Regions from separate parts of the Vibrio sp. GJ43-1 genome, predicted to be linked through region 2. Evidence: riboswitches for the same ligand, from Rfam matches in the RefSeq annotation. Region 2 holds a riboswitch; the other holds the start of a gene.
The links. A riboswitch is a leader RNA that binds a small molecule or an ion and turns the genes downstream of it on or off. The one in region 2 is predicted to bind thiamine pyrophosphate.
Positions count from the first base shown of each region.

Region 1: another riboswitch for thiamine pyrophosphate. It lies ahead of thiD (bifunctional hydroxymethylpyrimidine kinase/phosphomethylpyrimidine kinase); the one in region 2 lies ahead of thiC (phosphomethylpyrimidine synthase ThiC).

Region 1 covers NZ_CM147884.1:870,205-878,100, reverse strand. Annotated here, with positions in the region: gene AC0L66_RS04160 (phosphate/phosphite/phosphonate ABC transporter substrate-binding protein) at 1-423, opposite strand, end outside; partial or broken gene AC0L66_RS04155 (glycosyl hydrolase family 18 protein) at 666-3,194, opposite strand; TPP riboswitch at 3,519-3,618, shown strand; gene thiD (bifunctional hydroxymethylpyrimidine kinase/phosphomethylpyrimidine kinase) at 3,682-4,500, shown strand; gene AC0L66_RS04145 (ABC transporter ATP-binding protein) at 4,515-5,267, shown strand; partial or broken gene AC0L66_RS04140 (ABC transporter permease) at 5,353-6,077, shown strand; gene AC0L66_RS04135 (ABC transporter substrate-binding protein) at 6,096-7,043, shown strand; gene tenA (thiaminase II) at 7,150-7,812, shown strand.
Region 2 covers NZ_CM147884.1:236,517-244,412, forward strand. Annotated here, with positions in the region: rRNA gene AC0L66_RS01220 (23S ribosomal RNA) at 1-310, shown strand, start outside; rRNA gene rrf (5S ribosomal RNA) at 404-519, shown strand; tRNA gene AC0L66_RS01230 (tRNA-Asp) at 578-655, shown strand; gene crcB (fluoride efflux transporter CrcB) at 1,135-1,518, shown strand; TPP riboswitch at 1,573-1,673, shown strand; gene thiC (phosphomethylpyrimidine synthase ThiC) at 1,796-3,715, shown strand; gene AC0L66_RS01245 (thiamine phosphate synthase) at 3,792-4,961, shown strand; gene AC0L66_RS01250 (HesA/MoeB/ThiF family protein) at 4,952-5,725, shown strand; gene thiS (sulfur carrier protein ThiS) at 5,722-5,925, shown strand; gene AC0L66_RS01260 (thiazole synthase) at 5,927-6,694, shown strand; partial or broken gene thiH (2-iminoacetate synthase ThiH) at 6,704-7,818, shown strand.

The DNA of each region.
Region 1 (7,896 bases), 630 kb from region 2:
AACACTGGCAGCAAAAGCGGCCGGAGCAGGAAACGCCAGTTTATTTCCAGCCAACTCATCCATGGATTGAATCCCACTGTCTTTACGAACGACAACAATACCTTTGATCAATTTATTTTTGGCTTTTGCTATCGCGTCATAGCCGTCATCCCTACTAAAGACCGTATAGTGATACGGGTTCATGTATGAAATATCATATGCACCTTTGGCAAGTTGATCTTCAAACTCAGGAATAGAGGGCTTTGTAGCAAATTGAATCGTCGTCCCTGTTTCTTCCGATAAGTAATTCATCAAAGGAATCCATTGTGATGCTAATTTACTTGCCGACTGCTGAGGAACAATACCAAAAATCAAAGTATCTTTAGCATAGCTATAACTAGAAACAAGCATGGCGAAGCAAGTTGCAATAATTGATAATTTCATTGGTTATCATCTCTATTCGTTCATTATAAAAATACTAGATGCTATTGACCAATAGGCAATTTTCTATTTGATTTAACGCGCTACCCCTTCCTATCACAGCCCCTATTTGACGTAGTATTAAACCTCTTAAGCTGCTACTAAGAACTAAATACTACTCATAATTAAACACTACTGATAAAAAGAAAGGAGACCAAATCGGTCTCCTATAGCATTATCATTTACTAAACATGATCAACGCATCATTATTGACAAAGCCCTAGAGATGTCCAAACACCCCATTCACCTGACTTTTCAGGGTCGTCACCTTGCGTCCACCATTTCGCTTGGTAATTCTGTCCGTTGTAGACCACTTGATCGCCACCGTTATACACCGCACCAGAGTCCCATGTATTTGGACAAGCAGTACCACCGCCATTATCCGCTATCACCTTAACGACATGAGTGGCTGTGGATGTCAATGATCCATCACTCACACTAAGTGTGAATTGATAGTTAGTATCAACGGCTACACTGGGAGCGGTAAAGCTTAGAGTGCTATCTTGACTCGTGATGTTAAGATCTGCCTAGCTTGCCAAGAATACGTTAAAGGGTCGTTGTCAGCATCACTTGAACCCGATGCATCCAATACAACCTGATCATTCACAGCGGCAGTAGTCGGCCCTGATATTTGAGCGATAGGCGCCGTATTTAGTGGTGGCGAATTTTTAGGCGTTACGGTCACCGTCACGGTATCAGAATTAACAGCGCCTTCGTTATCCGTTACCGTTAATGTAAACCCATAACTCGTCACCTGCGTGACTTCAGGAACATCAAAATTGAGTGTCGCGCTATTTTCACCTAGCTAAGACTAGCGGGCTACCCGACGTCTGAACCCAAGCATAACTGGTAATACTCCCATCGCTGTCGGTTGAGTTTGCACCACTAAGCGAAACCGATACGCAAGCCCCTCAACTTGTTGATCAACACCTAAGCATTCGCAACAGGTGCGCGATTACTTGGTGTTCCACCAGCTAACCCTTCATGCATAGCATTAAGAATATCGCCATTATCAGCATCTATCTCCCAGGAAAATAAACCTGCGAGACCTAGACTGCGAACATATGCGCCTTTGGCTTTCACGGAGCGATCATCATCAAACGTGATCAACTCTCCCGTCGTTTGGTTCCAAACATAGGCCGCTTCCGCCTGTGCATCATACCCGTACTCATAGCCATTAATTCCAGTATTGTTTGCGCCTAACATGAAAGACTTAATACCTTTATAATCAATCACGCCAGCTTCCCAAACACCTTGTGCAGTAGTCCCGGTCAGCTTTCCTGTTGCTGTTCCGGTCATCGGGTCCGAAGGATCGGTAAGCGTATCTGGCGTCACCCCTTCCCAACCACGACCATACATTGCAGCTCCCAGCACTAGCTTACTGGCTGGCACACCTTGTGCTAACAGCAACTGAATACCATTGTCAGCGGTATAAGCAGGGCCTTTATAGGGCACACCTTCGGGATCCACTCCGCTGCCATCACATTGTCCTGCTGTCATAAAGTTACCGCAATAAAGAGCAGCTTGATGACCAGGAACATTGTTCCAACCACCGTAAAAGTCGTACGTCATAGCGAAGATATAATCCATATACGGAATCGCATCAGCGTAATTCACGTCTTCAATTTTATCGTGACCAACACCAATGGCCGACGTCAGCTCATAAACACGTCCATATTCCACTTCAAGCTCATCCAGCATGGCTCTGAGCTCTCTCATGAGTGCCACATAGGCAGGGCCATCCTTAAGTGGATCGCCTAAATCAGCCGCGGCGCCATCACCACCGGGGTATTCCCAGTCGATATCAACACCATCATAAAACTTCCACGTTTTCAAAAAGCGTTTTACCGACGCGACAAACGTATCTCGATTCACTTTATCGTCGAAGCTGTAGAAGGGATCAGAAAGTGTCCAGCCACCAATTGAAGGAATAATTTTTAGCTCTGGATTGCGCTGTTTGAGCGCCATCATCATCGCGTAGTTACCTTTGATCGGAGTGTTGTAATCGTGTCCCGCTTGACCAAAGCTTTTCTGATAAGCCGCCCATGGGTCATGAATGACAACTTCATAATCAGGCACACCACTACAAGCGGTTTTCAGAGCGTTAAAGCTACTCCCCCTACCGATTTTACGGACTCGTTGGGACCACAAATCGGAATAAAGCCATATAAGATATGGGTTAAATTATCAGCAGGAATATTGTCAACGGTATAACCTCGACCATAAATTCCCCACTCAACAAAGTACGTACCAACTACGGTACTCGGGTCAGTATTAAATGATTGGTTATTAGGATCGATGTTCATGGTAAGTGGCGCTAAATGCGATCCGTCCGTATCTGCCACCACTAATTCCATCTCAGCACTTTTACTACAACCGCTAGCATCACATGCTTCTATTGCCATTTGATATCGGCCACCTTGGGCATAAGGGAAAGTGGCCGTCGTTTGACTGCCTGTTATAGGGCCTGTGGCAACATTCACACCATCAAAGTACACATTGTAGGTATCACCCGTCGTGCCACTCCACTGATTAAAGGTGATCTTAATCTCAGCAAGCTCGTTATATTGCACCATCTGGTTGTAACCAGACGTGGTCTCCATTGCTAACTGAATCTTAGAAAACTGAAGGTTATTTGACCCCCAGAGATCGATAGAAGGTGTCGCTGGCGCAGCCCAAGAAGCACTGCTTACGGCAAGCGCTAAGGCTGAAGCGCCTAATACGATACTATTCATTATTGTCTTCTCTATTCCCTGAAAAAATAAAATCTGCCCAAAAGTTGGCCTTCTCGGCATCGAGGTTAGTATTGGAAATAGAGATAATTTTATGATTAAAAATTAAGCAACTCTCGAGTGATAGCTCATAAAAAAGCAACTTGCAGCACGTTTTTTCATCCGCAACTTTATCCTCTGCACAAAAAATAACCAGTCATAGCCAATTAAAAACAACCCTGTTTTTAAATCGAGTCTTTTCCAATAACTACGCCAACATGTTGATCCATGCTTGAGAGTGAGGCTTTATTACTGGAAAAAAATACTCGCTTGTATAACAATGTCCTTTCTCATTAGTCGGGGAGCATTACTGCTGAGATCACCATAGGTGAGACCCGTTGAACCTGATTCAGTTAACACTGACGTAGGGAACTGATCGACATTGCTCACCATGCAGTTAATCTGCAACTGTGGCCGTGCGCTCGCTCCTACGTTGGCGAGGAGCACTATAATGGCAAACCCTTCGAACACGACCCCTATTGTTCTGACTATCGCTGGCTCTGACTCAGGAGGTGGTGCAGGTATTCAAGCAGACATTAAATCCATTTCCGCCACTGGTGGCTACGCCTGTTCAGTCATTACCGCGCTGACCGCGCAAAACACACAAGGTGTCTCAGGCATCTTGGGTATCGCCCCTTCATTTGTTGAAGCGCAGCTAGACGCCGTTTTTTCTGATCTTAATGTCATGGCAGTCAAAATTGGCATGCTCGCAGACGCCGATATCATTCGATCCGTCGCCAATAAAATTAAGCAATATCAACCGCCTTATGTTGTGCTGGATCCAGTGATGGTCGCAACAAGTGGTGATCTCCTGCTTGAGTCCAGCGCCATTGATGCGTTGAAAACAGAGCTACTTCCACTGGCAACCATCATCACACCAAACCTGCCAGAAGGCGCGGCTTTGCTAAATTGCGAGATACCGCAAACCGAGGCCGACATGCTCGAGATGATTGAAGCACTTAGAAACCTTAATACTGCAACGATATTGCTCAAAGGCGGACACTTAGAGTCAGAAGCCACTAGCACCGATTTATTCATCACTCGTACCGAGGTATCTCGCTTTGAAACCACACGTATCCACACAAAGAACACGCATGGGACAGGCTGTACACTAAGCTCTGCCATTGCGTCGTTCCTTGCACAAGGTCAAGACCTTCCTGATGCTGTGCAATCCGCCAAACACTACATCACCCAAGCGATATCCCATGCCGATGAACTTTCCATTGGTCACGGTCACGGTCCTGTTCACCATTTCTTTGCGCTTAATTAATACCGATGCCCGCCATGATAGACATTAAATTGAGTCAGGCTTCTCTTACCTACGTCGGAGACGAGCAACCGATTTTCTCAAACCTAAACGTGCATTTTAAATCCGGCACTTGCACCGCCATCTTAGGTCCAAGTGGTTGTGGTAAGAGTACATTGCTTCGCTATGTGGCTGGATTACTAAAAGACAACGTCCATTTTAGCGGACAACTCACATCGTCACCGGAAATCGAGATAGAGCAGTCAATCGCGTATATGGCGCAGCAAGATCTATTGATGCCGTGGCTCAATGTCATCGATAACGTCTGCTTTGCCTCTAAGCTACGTGGCGAAAAAGTCACGTATGCCATCACTGAGCAAGCACTAAATTTACTCGATAAGGTGGGCCTAAAAAATAAAGCCTACCAACCCGTCAGCGAGTTATCTGGAGGACAGAAGCAACGCATCGCGCTCGCTCGGACACTGATGCAAGACAAACCCGTCGTTTTAATGGACGAACCTTTTTCAGCACTAGATGCCGTTACCCGGCACAAGCTACAAAACTTAGCGGCCTCCCTTCTCGCTGAGAAAACGATCCTATTAATCACCCATGATCCACAAGAAGCATTAAGGCTTGGTCATCAAATTGTGGTGATGAACGGCACGCCTGCAACATTGCATCCCATCGTCCCCCCACCCAATGCTGTACCTAGAGACATTGATGCTCAGTTTGCCTCTATCCAACAGCAAATTTTGAAACTATTGGAGGTAGACGATGACACTGCTCAATAAATTGACCGCCTCTTCTCAATTTAATGCTGAGACGACTGGCAATCGGTCATCATTCGTTAAATCAGCGCCAGTTGATTCGTTAACTCGCATCTTCATAAGTGCCTTAGTGATCTTGGCTATCTGGAAAGCGATTGTCGTGTTATTCAATATGCCGAGCTTTATTCTTCCGTCACCAGAAGATGTCGCCTCCAAGCTAATCAGTCGACACGATATTTTGCTAAAACATACTTGGGTCACGGCAAAAGAAATTCTACTTGGTCTATTGCTAGGGCTGAGTATGGGATTGTTCTTTGCGTTGCAAATGCTGTTTTTTAAACCCATCAAGCGCTGGCTTTTACCGATTCTAATTGCCAGCCAAGCTATCCCTGTTTTTGCGCTCGCACCTATATTAATGCTTTGGTTAGGCTATGGCATTGCATCAAAAGTGGTGATGGCGGCACTCATTATTTTTTTCCCGTCACAACATGTTGTTACGACGGACTGCGTTCGACCCCAACAGGCTATCTGGACCTGTCACAAACCATGGGAGCGAGTCGCTGGCAACAGCTATGGCGAGTTCGCCTACCCGCTTCTCTCCCTGTCTTAGCTTCTGGTATTCGTGTCGCGGTAGTTATCGCTCCAATTGGCGCGGTGGCTGGTGAATGGGTGGGGTCCAGTGAAGGGTTGGGTTACCTCATGCTACAGACCAATGCTCGAATGCTCATCGATGAAATGTTTGCAGCACTCTTTATTCTAGCGGCCTTATCGGTGTCTTTGTATTTCATCACTGACACACTACTAAAGCGCTTTATCCCTTGGGACAACAAATAATAATCAAAAGGAAGATTCATGATATCTACGTTTAAAAAAGGCTCTGCAGCTCTGCTTGCTATGGCGATAGCTTTACCATCACAAGCCACTGAAAAAGAGCTGACTTTGATGCTCGACTGGTTCGTTAACCCAAATCACGGACCGATTGTGATCGCGAATGAAAAAGGCTACTTCAAGGAACAAGGGCTAAAGGTCAATATCCAAGAGCCCGCCGACCCTAGCACACCAGCAAAGCTTGTTGCTGCCAATAAAGTCGATATTGCCGTCTCTTACCAGACCAGTCTTACCATTGATGTTGCGGCAGGCCTGCCGTTAATCCGCAGTGCCACACTCATCGCGACACCGTTAAATACCATGATGGTCATTGATAATGGCAAAATTAACACCCTTGCAGATCTAAAAGGTAAAAAGATCGGCATTGCGATTGCTGGCAATGAAGAAGCGACCATCGGTACCATGTTGCAATCACAAGGCGTTGATTTCAAAGACGTGAAAATCATTAACGTCGGCTGGGCACTATCCTCATCTCTAGCATCAGGCCAGGTCGATGCAATCTGGGGTGGACTGCGCAACTTTGAAACCAATCAGCTCGAACTTGAAGGATTTAAAGCCAAAGCGTTCTTTCCTGAGGAACATGGCGTGCCGACTTACGAAGAGTTGGTATTTGTCGCCAATGCCAACAACTACGATAAAGCTGCGCTTGCTAAGTTTAACCGTGCAATAGAAAAAGCCACGACCTACATTGTGAATCACCCACAAGACTCTTGGAATGAGTTTGTCGCCTATGCGCCAGACACGCTAAACAATGAGCTAAATAAACGAGCATGGCGCGATACGCTGCCGCGATTCGCGCTTCGTCCATCTGCTATTGATATCAAGAAGTACGACGCGTTTTCAGAATTTATGTATCAACACAAGATTATCCCCACACAACCTAAAGCCGAGACTTTTGTTCCCGTACTTTAATTTTCCTGTCACGCTAGAACTCAGCGCGTTAATTAAAGCGTTGAGTTCTGTGTAGTACCTAACAGCAATGCGACCAATTAATACCTCTATAATGGTAGGACACTCAATGAATCACCAAGATCTTATTCACGCATGCCAAGAAGAATGGCAAGCGTACACGCAGCATGATTTCGTTCAACAACTTGCGAGCGGTACGCTTCACCCAACCGCTTACTTACACTACCTAAAACAAGATTTCCTATTCTTAAAACAATACGCTCGAGCTTATGCTTTAGCGATTTATAAAGCGAAAACTCTGGCCCAAATGCGCGAAGCCGTACCAAGTGTGCTGGCGCTACTCAACAGTGAAATTGCTCATCACGTCACTTATTGTAATCAGTGGGGGATCAGTGAGTCTGATATGGAAGCTGAACAAGAAGACTTTGGCACGGTGGCTTACACGCGCTACGTGTTAGATGCAGGTATGACAGGCGAGTTGGTGGACCTGTACGCCGCTCTCGCACCTTGCTCCATTGGGTACGCTGTGATTGGTGCAGAACGAATCAAACATACAGAGACGACCTTAGAGGGTAATGCATACCGCAGTTGGATCGAAATGTACGCCAACGAAGAGTTTCAATCAGGGGTGACGACAGCGATTCAACGCCTAGATTCTCTGCTCGAAGAAATCGACATCAATAGCCAGCGAGCACAAGAATTAATACACGTATTTAAAACAGCCACTCGGATGGAAATTGCCTTCTGGCAACAAGGTTTAGACGCGGTATAACCCTAAAGGTTGGCTTCTTATGACGCCAACCTTTATCTCGCCCATTACACAGAAATACAAACAAACTGCATCTTTACTCCCTTC
Region 2 (7,896 bases):
GTGAGACAGTTCGGTCCCTATCTGCCGTGGGCGTTGGAAGATTGAAGGGGGCTGCTCCTAGTACGAGAGGACCGGAGTGGACGAACCTCTGGTGTTCGGGTTGTCATGCCAATGGCATTGCCCGGTAGCTAAGTTCGGAATCGATAACCGCTGAAAGCATCTAAGCGGGAAGCGAGCCCTGAGATGAGTCTTCCCTGGCACTTTAAGTGTCCTAAAGGGTTGTTCAAGACTAGAACGTTGATAGGCAGGGTGTGTAAGTGCTGCGAGGCATTGAGCTAACCTGTACTAATTGCCCGTGAGGCTTAACCATACAACACCCAAAGGGTTTTGATGGACTCAAAGCAAGAACAGATTGAATGTGTATTAATAACTTTTATTAAGCTTTCCGAATTTTAAGAATTTGCTTGGCGACCATAGCGTTGCAGACCCACCTGATCCCATGCCGAACTCAGAAGTGAAATGCAGTAGCGCCGATGGTAGTGTGGGGTTTCCCCATGTGAGAGTAGGACATCGCCAGGCTTTGAACAGACATCTATTTGAAGCACAACTTAGGTAAGACTTTAGATAGAGCCACTGCGGAGTGGTAGTTCAGTTGGTTAGAATACTCGACCTGTCACGCCGGGGGTCGCGGGTTCGAGTCCCGTCCACTCCGCCATTTATACTAAGCCCTAGTCGAAAGACTGGGGCTTTTTTACGTCCAGAATAAATTATCAATGATGAATTTAGCTGCTAACTTTTTGCATTCACCGAATCGACAAGTGCGAATCCTGTCTTTTCCTATCCCTTACCTATATTAAAGCCAAAGAATAGTTTTATCGAAAGACGAGGTTTCTTGCGTCTGCAGTAGTTTACAGTGTTGGTACAGTCGATACTAAGGAATGGAGTCGGGTTAGCATCATCCAATCTATCGACATGGGGAGACTGCGTTTGACAGTCTTTTGCTAGCGCTGTTAATACAGGCTTAGCGATCTATTCTAAATACCACTAGAAGTGACGCATGTAACGTTTTAAATCTGTGAGATTTTGTCACTGGAGATATACTTATTATAACGACTAATTTCCAATACTAGTGTCGTAATCAGACTTCCTTCGTATATTATTACGGTATTGATTAAATTTATTGGTTAGCGAGTTATGGGACAATTTGCAATTTTGGGTTATATCGCATTAGGAGGGGCCTTTGGGGCTTGCTCCAGATATCTTATTTCCGAACTTTGTGTCGTACTTTTAGGGAGAGGGTTCCCATATGGGACACTGACGGTCAATGTCGTGGGATCCTTTATTATGGGATTACTGATTGCTGCATTTGAAGCAGAGCTAGTGGTCACAGAACCCTGGCGTCAAATCATTGGATTGGGATTCTTAGGTGCATTAACCACATTTTCTACATTCTCCATGGATAATGTCTTGCTTATGCAGCAAGGCGCCTTTTTCAAAATGGGTCTGAATGTACTGTTGAATGTGTTTTTGAGCATCACGGCAGCATGGATCGGTTTCCAGTTATTGATGAAAACTTGAGCAAGCTAACATTTGCTTCATAGCGTTATCATTGAATTTCGTTTATGATTATCGCAATACTTGTCGGAGTGCCCCTTTGGGCTGAGACCGTTTATTCGGGATCCGTTGAACCTGATCAGGCTAATACCTGCGAAGGGAACAGGAGAAAAGAATGGAATTTCCCTCTTTATCATATAGTGCATGCTGACTTTCTGCTCGCACTATTGCTGTTGATACCTCTTGTGTTCACATATCCGTCAAGCATTTATCTTTCTTATACGATAATAAAGGAAATGCTATGTCGACTCGTAAACAAACCAGGCTGGAAGCTAAACAATTTATCGACACCCTGTCGGTAACACCTTATCCGAACTCTGAAAAAACGTATATCCAGGGCTCCCGTGTAGATATACAAGTTCCAATGCGAACTATTCACCTCGCCGATAGTCTTGTTGGTGGCTCAAAATCCAACCCTGTCTTTGAAAAAAACGAATCTATTAACGTCTATGACACCTCAGGCGTATATACGGACCCCAACCACAGTATTGATCTTTACTCTGGTCTACCAAAGCTCAGAGAGCACTGGATAGATGAAAGAAGTGATACTGAAGTCCTTTCTGGTGTTACATCTAACTTTGCTCAGGAACGCTTGAATGACGAAACACTCGATGATCTTCGCTATGGACAATTACCTCGTATACGCCGAGCAAAGGATGGAGAGTGCGTCACTCAATTGCATTATGCCCGCAGAGGCATTGTAACTCCTGAAATGGAGTACATTGCTATTAGAGAAAATATGGGGCGACAAAAGATGGCTGATGAGATGTTAACTCAACAACATCCAGGGCAAAGTTTTGGCGCAAATCTACCAAAAGAAATTACCCCAGAATTTGTCCGAAAAGAGGTTGCTGAAGGTCGAGCAATTATTCCATCAAATATAAACCATCCAGAATCTGAACCAATGATCATTGGCCGCAATTTTTTGGTTAAAGTGAATGCCAACATTGGCAATTCATCGGTGTCATCGTCGATAGAAGAAGAGGTTGAAAAGCTCGTTTGGAGTACCCGCTGGGGTGGCGATACCGTTATGGATTTGTCGACCGGGCGTAATATTCATGAGACCCGTGAATGGATTCTGCGCAATAGCCCAGTTCCAATTGGTACCGTTCCTATGTATCAAGCGTTAGAAAAGGTGAATGGTATTGCTGAGGACCTAACATGGGAAGTGATGAGAGACACGTTAATAGAGCAGGCTGAACAAGGTGTTGATTACTTTACGATTCATGCCGGGTTACTCCTTCGTTATGTTCCTATGACAGCAAAGCGTGTCACGGGTATCGTCTCGCGAGGTGGGTCTATTATTGCCAAGTGGTGTTTAGCACACCATACAGAAAGTTTCCTTTATACCAACTTTAAGGAGATCTGTGAGATTTGTGCTAAGTATGATGTTGCGCTGTCATTGGGGGACGGGTTAAGACCAGGTTCTATCGCTGACGCTAACGACGAGGCTCAGTTTTCTGAATTACGGACATTGGGAGAGTTGACTAAAGTTGCTTGGGCTTATGACGTTCAGGTCATCATTGAAGGTCCCGGTCATGTACCTATGCACATGATAAAAGAGAACATGGAAGAGCAACTAGAGCACTGTCACGAAGCTCCATTCTATACATTAGGCCCTTTAACTACCGACATAGCACCTGGATATGACCATATTACTTCTGGTATTGGTGCTGCGATGATCGGTTGGTATGGCTGTGCCATGCTGTGTTATGTCACACCTAAAGAGCACTTAGGTCTACCCAATAAGGAAGATGTTAAGACAGGGCTTATTACCTATAAGCTTGCGGCTCATGCCGCGGATCTTGCTAAAGGTCATCCTGGCGCACAAATTCGAGATAATGCCTTGTCGAAAGCTCGTTTTGAATTTCGTTGGGAAGATCAGTTTAACCTCGCACTTGACCCTGATACTGCACGTCAATACCACGATGAAACCTTGCCTCAAGAATCAGGTAAAGTCGCTCATTTCTGTTCGATGTGTGGACCGAAGTTTTGTTCAATGAAGATTTCACAGGAAGTGAGGGAGTACGCCAAGGGTCTAGAAACTCAAGGTGATATAAGCATCAAATTAATTGAAGATCCTCTAGAAGGGATGCGACAGAAATCAGAAGAGTTTCTCGCTTCTGGCGCTGAACTCTATCACCCGGCTGTGACTGAATAAAATACTATAGGAGTATTCTTTGAAAATACTATTGTAGGCCAATAGCCTCGATATTGGCATCCATTTAACGTCGATTTTGTCCGTTGCGAAACAGGCTGGTTTTGATACCTCAGCGATTTCGATGGGCACAAGTACAACGTTGCAAGTAGAGCTTGTAGGGGTACAGCGTACAACGGTTTTAGCGACTGATTTACTTACGTCTGAGTTTTCCAATGACGTTGATTATGCGCTGCTCTATCAACATCAGAAGACTAAAGCTGAACTAGCCTGCGAGAATGATTTCGCTACCAATACTCAAATCTATTTAAATGTAATAGATGAACAACAATCGATGGATGTATGGTCGTGCAATAGTGAGTCTAGCCGAGCGTTAAAGAGTGCTTCGGAAATTGAAGAGACAAGTTACCATTTATCATGGTTCATTGTTTCATTAGTGCTTGATTTCCCCATTGAGGATGCATTGGTCTTGGCTCGTGCTGGGTGTGTTTCACGTGAAACATGGCCTTGTCTGAGCCAGCACTTTCCGACACCTGTGATAGAAGACGAGTTACTTAACATACAAGTGGGTTGGGCTGTGAAGGCGAGTACAACGTCTTTTTCTGTAATGACAAAGGCTAGTCTTGGTCTCTATCCAGTTGTGGACAGCGTTGAATGGATCAAAACGTTACTTCAGTTAGGTATTAAAACGATACAGTTAAGAATCAAAAATCCTGATGATGAGTACTTAGAATCTAAGGTCAAACAGGCCATTGAGCTAGGCAATCAATATAACGCGCAGGTGTTTATTAATGATTACTGGCAACTAGCGCTTAAGTACCAGGCCTACGGTGTGCATCTTGGTCAAGAGGACATAGAAACCGCAGACCTTAGAAAGATTGCCAACGCAGGTATTCGACTTGGACTCTCTACCCACGGTTACTATGAGCTATTAAGAATTATCCAAATTAATCCTAGCTATATCGCACTAGGCCATATTTTCCCAACAACGACTAAAGATATGCCATCGCGTCCACAAGGACTGGTTCGTTTAGCGTTGTATCAGAAGCTCATTGACACCATTAAATATGGCGATTCAGTGGGGTATCCAACCGTGGCCATCGGTGGTATCGATCTAGAGACTGCTCAACCAGTATGGAGTTGTGGAGTGTCGAGTTTAGCCGTGGTAAGGGCAATAACTCAAGCTGGCGACATACCAACCGTGATAAATCAATTTTCCGGCGTAATGAGGGATCGTCAGTGGTGCTAGATAACCAGTTTCAACGTTATGTTCGACAGATCAGCGTGCCAGAGATCGCTGAGCGAGGACAAGAACGATTATTATCTAGCCACGTATTGGTGATTGGGTGCGGTGGGTTGGGGACCGCTGCCTCACTATATCTGGCTGGTGCTGGCATTGGGCGACTTGTGATTGCGGATCAAGATATTGTTGAACTCTCTAACTTGCCTCGCCAAATTGCATACCGACAGGACGATGTTGGTGCCTCAAAGGTTACCGCATTAAGACAGCAGCTATTGGCACGAAATGATGATGTTTCAATAAGAACGGTAAAGACTTTCCTTAGCGGAGCTCAATTAAAGCTTGAGGTGTCTTTGGCTGATATTGTCATCGACTGCAGTGATAACTTGCCAACTCGCCATGCTATCAACCAAGCATGTTATGAGACAAAAACGAATCTTGTCTCTGGTGCAGCAATTGGTTGGAATGGCCAGCTAACCGTATTCGGCTTTGCTAGCCAACCTTCAGCACCGTGCTATCGGTGTCTTTATCCTTTTGATGATTTATCCGCACCAATAGACTGTTCTAGTAGCGGCGTGGTAGGTCCGGTAGTCGGAATGATTGGTGTCTACTCGGCTCTTGAAGCAATCAAAATAGCCAGCGGGCGAGTTCAAAGTATTACGCCAACGATAAAAATGTTTGACGGATTTAATGGTCATTGGCAATCACTAAAATTACAACACGACCCTGAATGCAGGGTGTGTGCATCTGGTCAAAAGGAGCACGTATCATGATAACGATTCAAGTAAATGGATCATCAATGGAAGTTGCAGCCACGGCGACATTGCAGCATGTTCTCGATACATTAGCTATCGATACTCATGGTTGTGCCGTAGCGATTGATGACAACATTGTTCCACGAACCACATGGGCGTCTTTCACGCTTACATCACATATGAACATCAACGTATTTCAAGCCATTGCCGGGGGCTAACATGTTAACGATCGCAGGAAAGAACTTCTCATCTCGCTTATTTACAGGGACGGGGAAATTTGCTGATAAGTCTCTGATGGTTGACGCCATCATTGAAAGTGGTTCTGAGCTCGCAACCATGGCGCTTAAGCGTGTCGACTTAGACACACAAGAAGACGATATTCTTCGCCCCCTGATCGAGCGAGGGGTAAATTTGTTGCCTAATACATCGGGCGCAAAAAATGCGAAGGACGCTATATTTGCAGCGCATCTAGCAAGGGAAGCCCTAGGTACCAATTGGCTAAAGTTGGAAATTCATCCCGACCCTAAGTATTTACTACCGGATCCAATTGAAACGCTCCTTGCTGCTGAGCAATTGGTAAAAGATGGCTTTATTGTGTTGCCGTATTGCTCCGCGGATCCAACGCTTTGTAAGCGATTGGAAGAGGTAGGTTGCGCCGCCGTCATGCCATTAGGTGCGCCAATTGGTAGTAACAAGGGGTTAGTGACACAAGACTTCTTGGAAATTATTATCGAGCAAGCGAATGTTCCTGTAGTCGTTGATGCAGGTATTGGTGCTCCTTCCCATGCGGCGCTGGCAATGGAACTCGGCGCTGATGCTGTATTGGTGAATACCGCCATAGCATCGGCTGCAAATCCTGCGCTAATGGCGAAGGCGTTTAAACTTGCTGTTGAGTCTGGTCGACTGGCTTATGAGAGTGGTTTAGCGGGTAGGGTTAATCATGCCATAGCGTCTAGTCCATTAACGTCGTTTCTGAGCAGTAATTAGGGGGCGACGATGAGCTTCGTTACTGAACATGAAAAATATGACTGGGACGATATTCGTTTATCGATTTATAGCAAGACAGCAGCAGATGTGGAGCGAGCCCTGACAAAAACCAGGCTTAACCTTGACGATTTTTCTGCGTTAATATCGCCAGCGGCAGAGCCTTATATAGAGCAAATGGCACAACGGTCTTATGCTTTGACGCGTCAGCGATTTGGCCACACGATGGGAATGTATATTCCACTCTATTTATCGAACTTGTGCGCTAACGCTTGTACGTATTGTGGCTTTTCTATGGAAAACCGAATTAAGCGAAAAACACTATCGATTGATGAAATACAAGCTGAGTCTATAGTAATAAAATCGATGGGGTTTGATAGCGTACTCTTAGTCATCGAGCGAGCATGAAACCAAAGTTGGAATGCGATATTTCCGCCAGGTGTTACCCTCAATTAAACAGCACTTCAGTTATCTAGCAATGGAAGTCCAACCGTTGGATACTGATGAGTACAAGGAACTCAAGTCGCTAGGGCTTGATGCGGTTATGGTGTATCAGGAAACCTACAATCGTCGCACTTACGCTGAGCACCACCTTAGAGGGAATAAAATGGACTTTGACTACCGATTAGAAACACCCGATCGGTTAGCTCAAGCTGGCGTTGATAAAGTAGGAATTGGCTCGTTGATAGGGCTAGAAGAATGGCGCACGGACTGCTTTTATGTCGCTGCGCATCTTCAGTATTTGGAAAAGCGCTATTGGAAAACACGTTACTCAATATCTTTTCCTAGGCTAAGACCTTGTGAAGGGGCGGTACAACCAAAATCCGTAATGTCAGATAAGCAGTTGGTGCAACTTATTTGTGCCTATCGTTTATTTAACAATGAAGTTGAATTATCGCTATCGACTCGTGAGTCTCCTGAGTTTCGAGACAATGTTTATCCGCTTGGGATCACCAGCATTAGTGCAGCGTCAAAAACGCAGCCAGGGGGATATGCTAATGATGCACAAGAGCTAGAGCAGTTCGAAATAAGCGATGAACGTAGTGCACAAGAAGTCGCTGTGTCAGTTAAGCAACGTGCGATGGAGTACGGTATGGAAAGACTGGCATCAGTCCTATTCTGGGTAAATGAGAATCAGATAAAGACGAGAAAACTTTGTTTCACGTGAAACAAAAAGAGCTGCAATTGCAGCTCTTTTTGTTGAT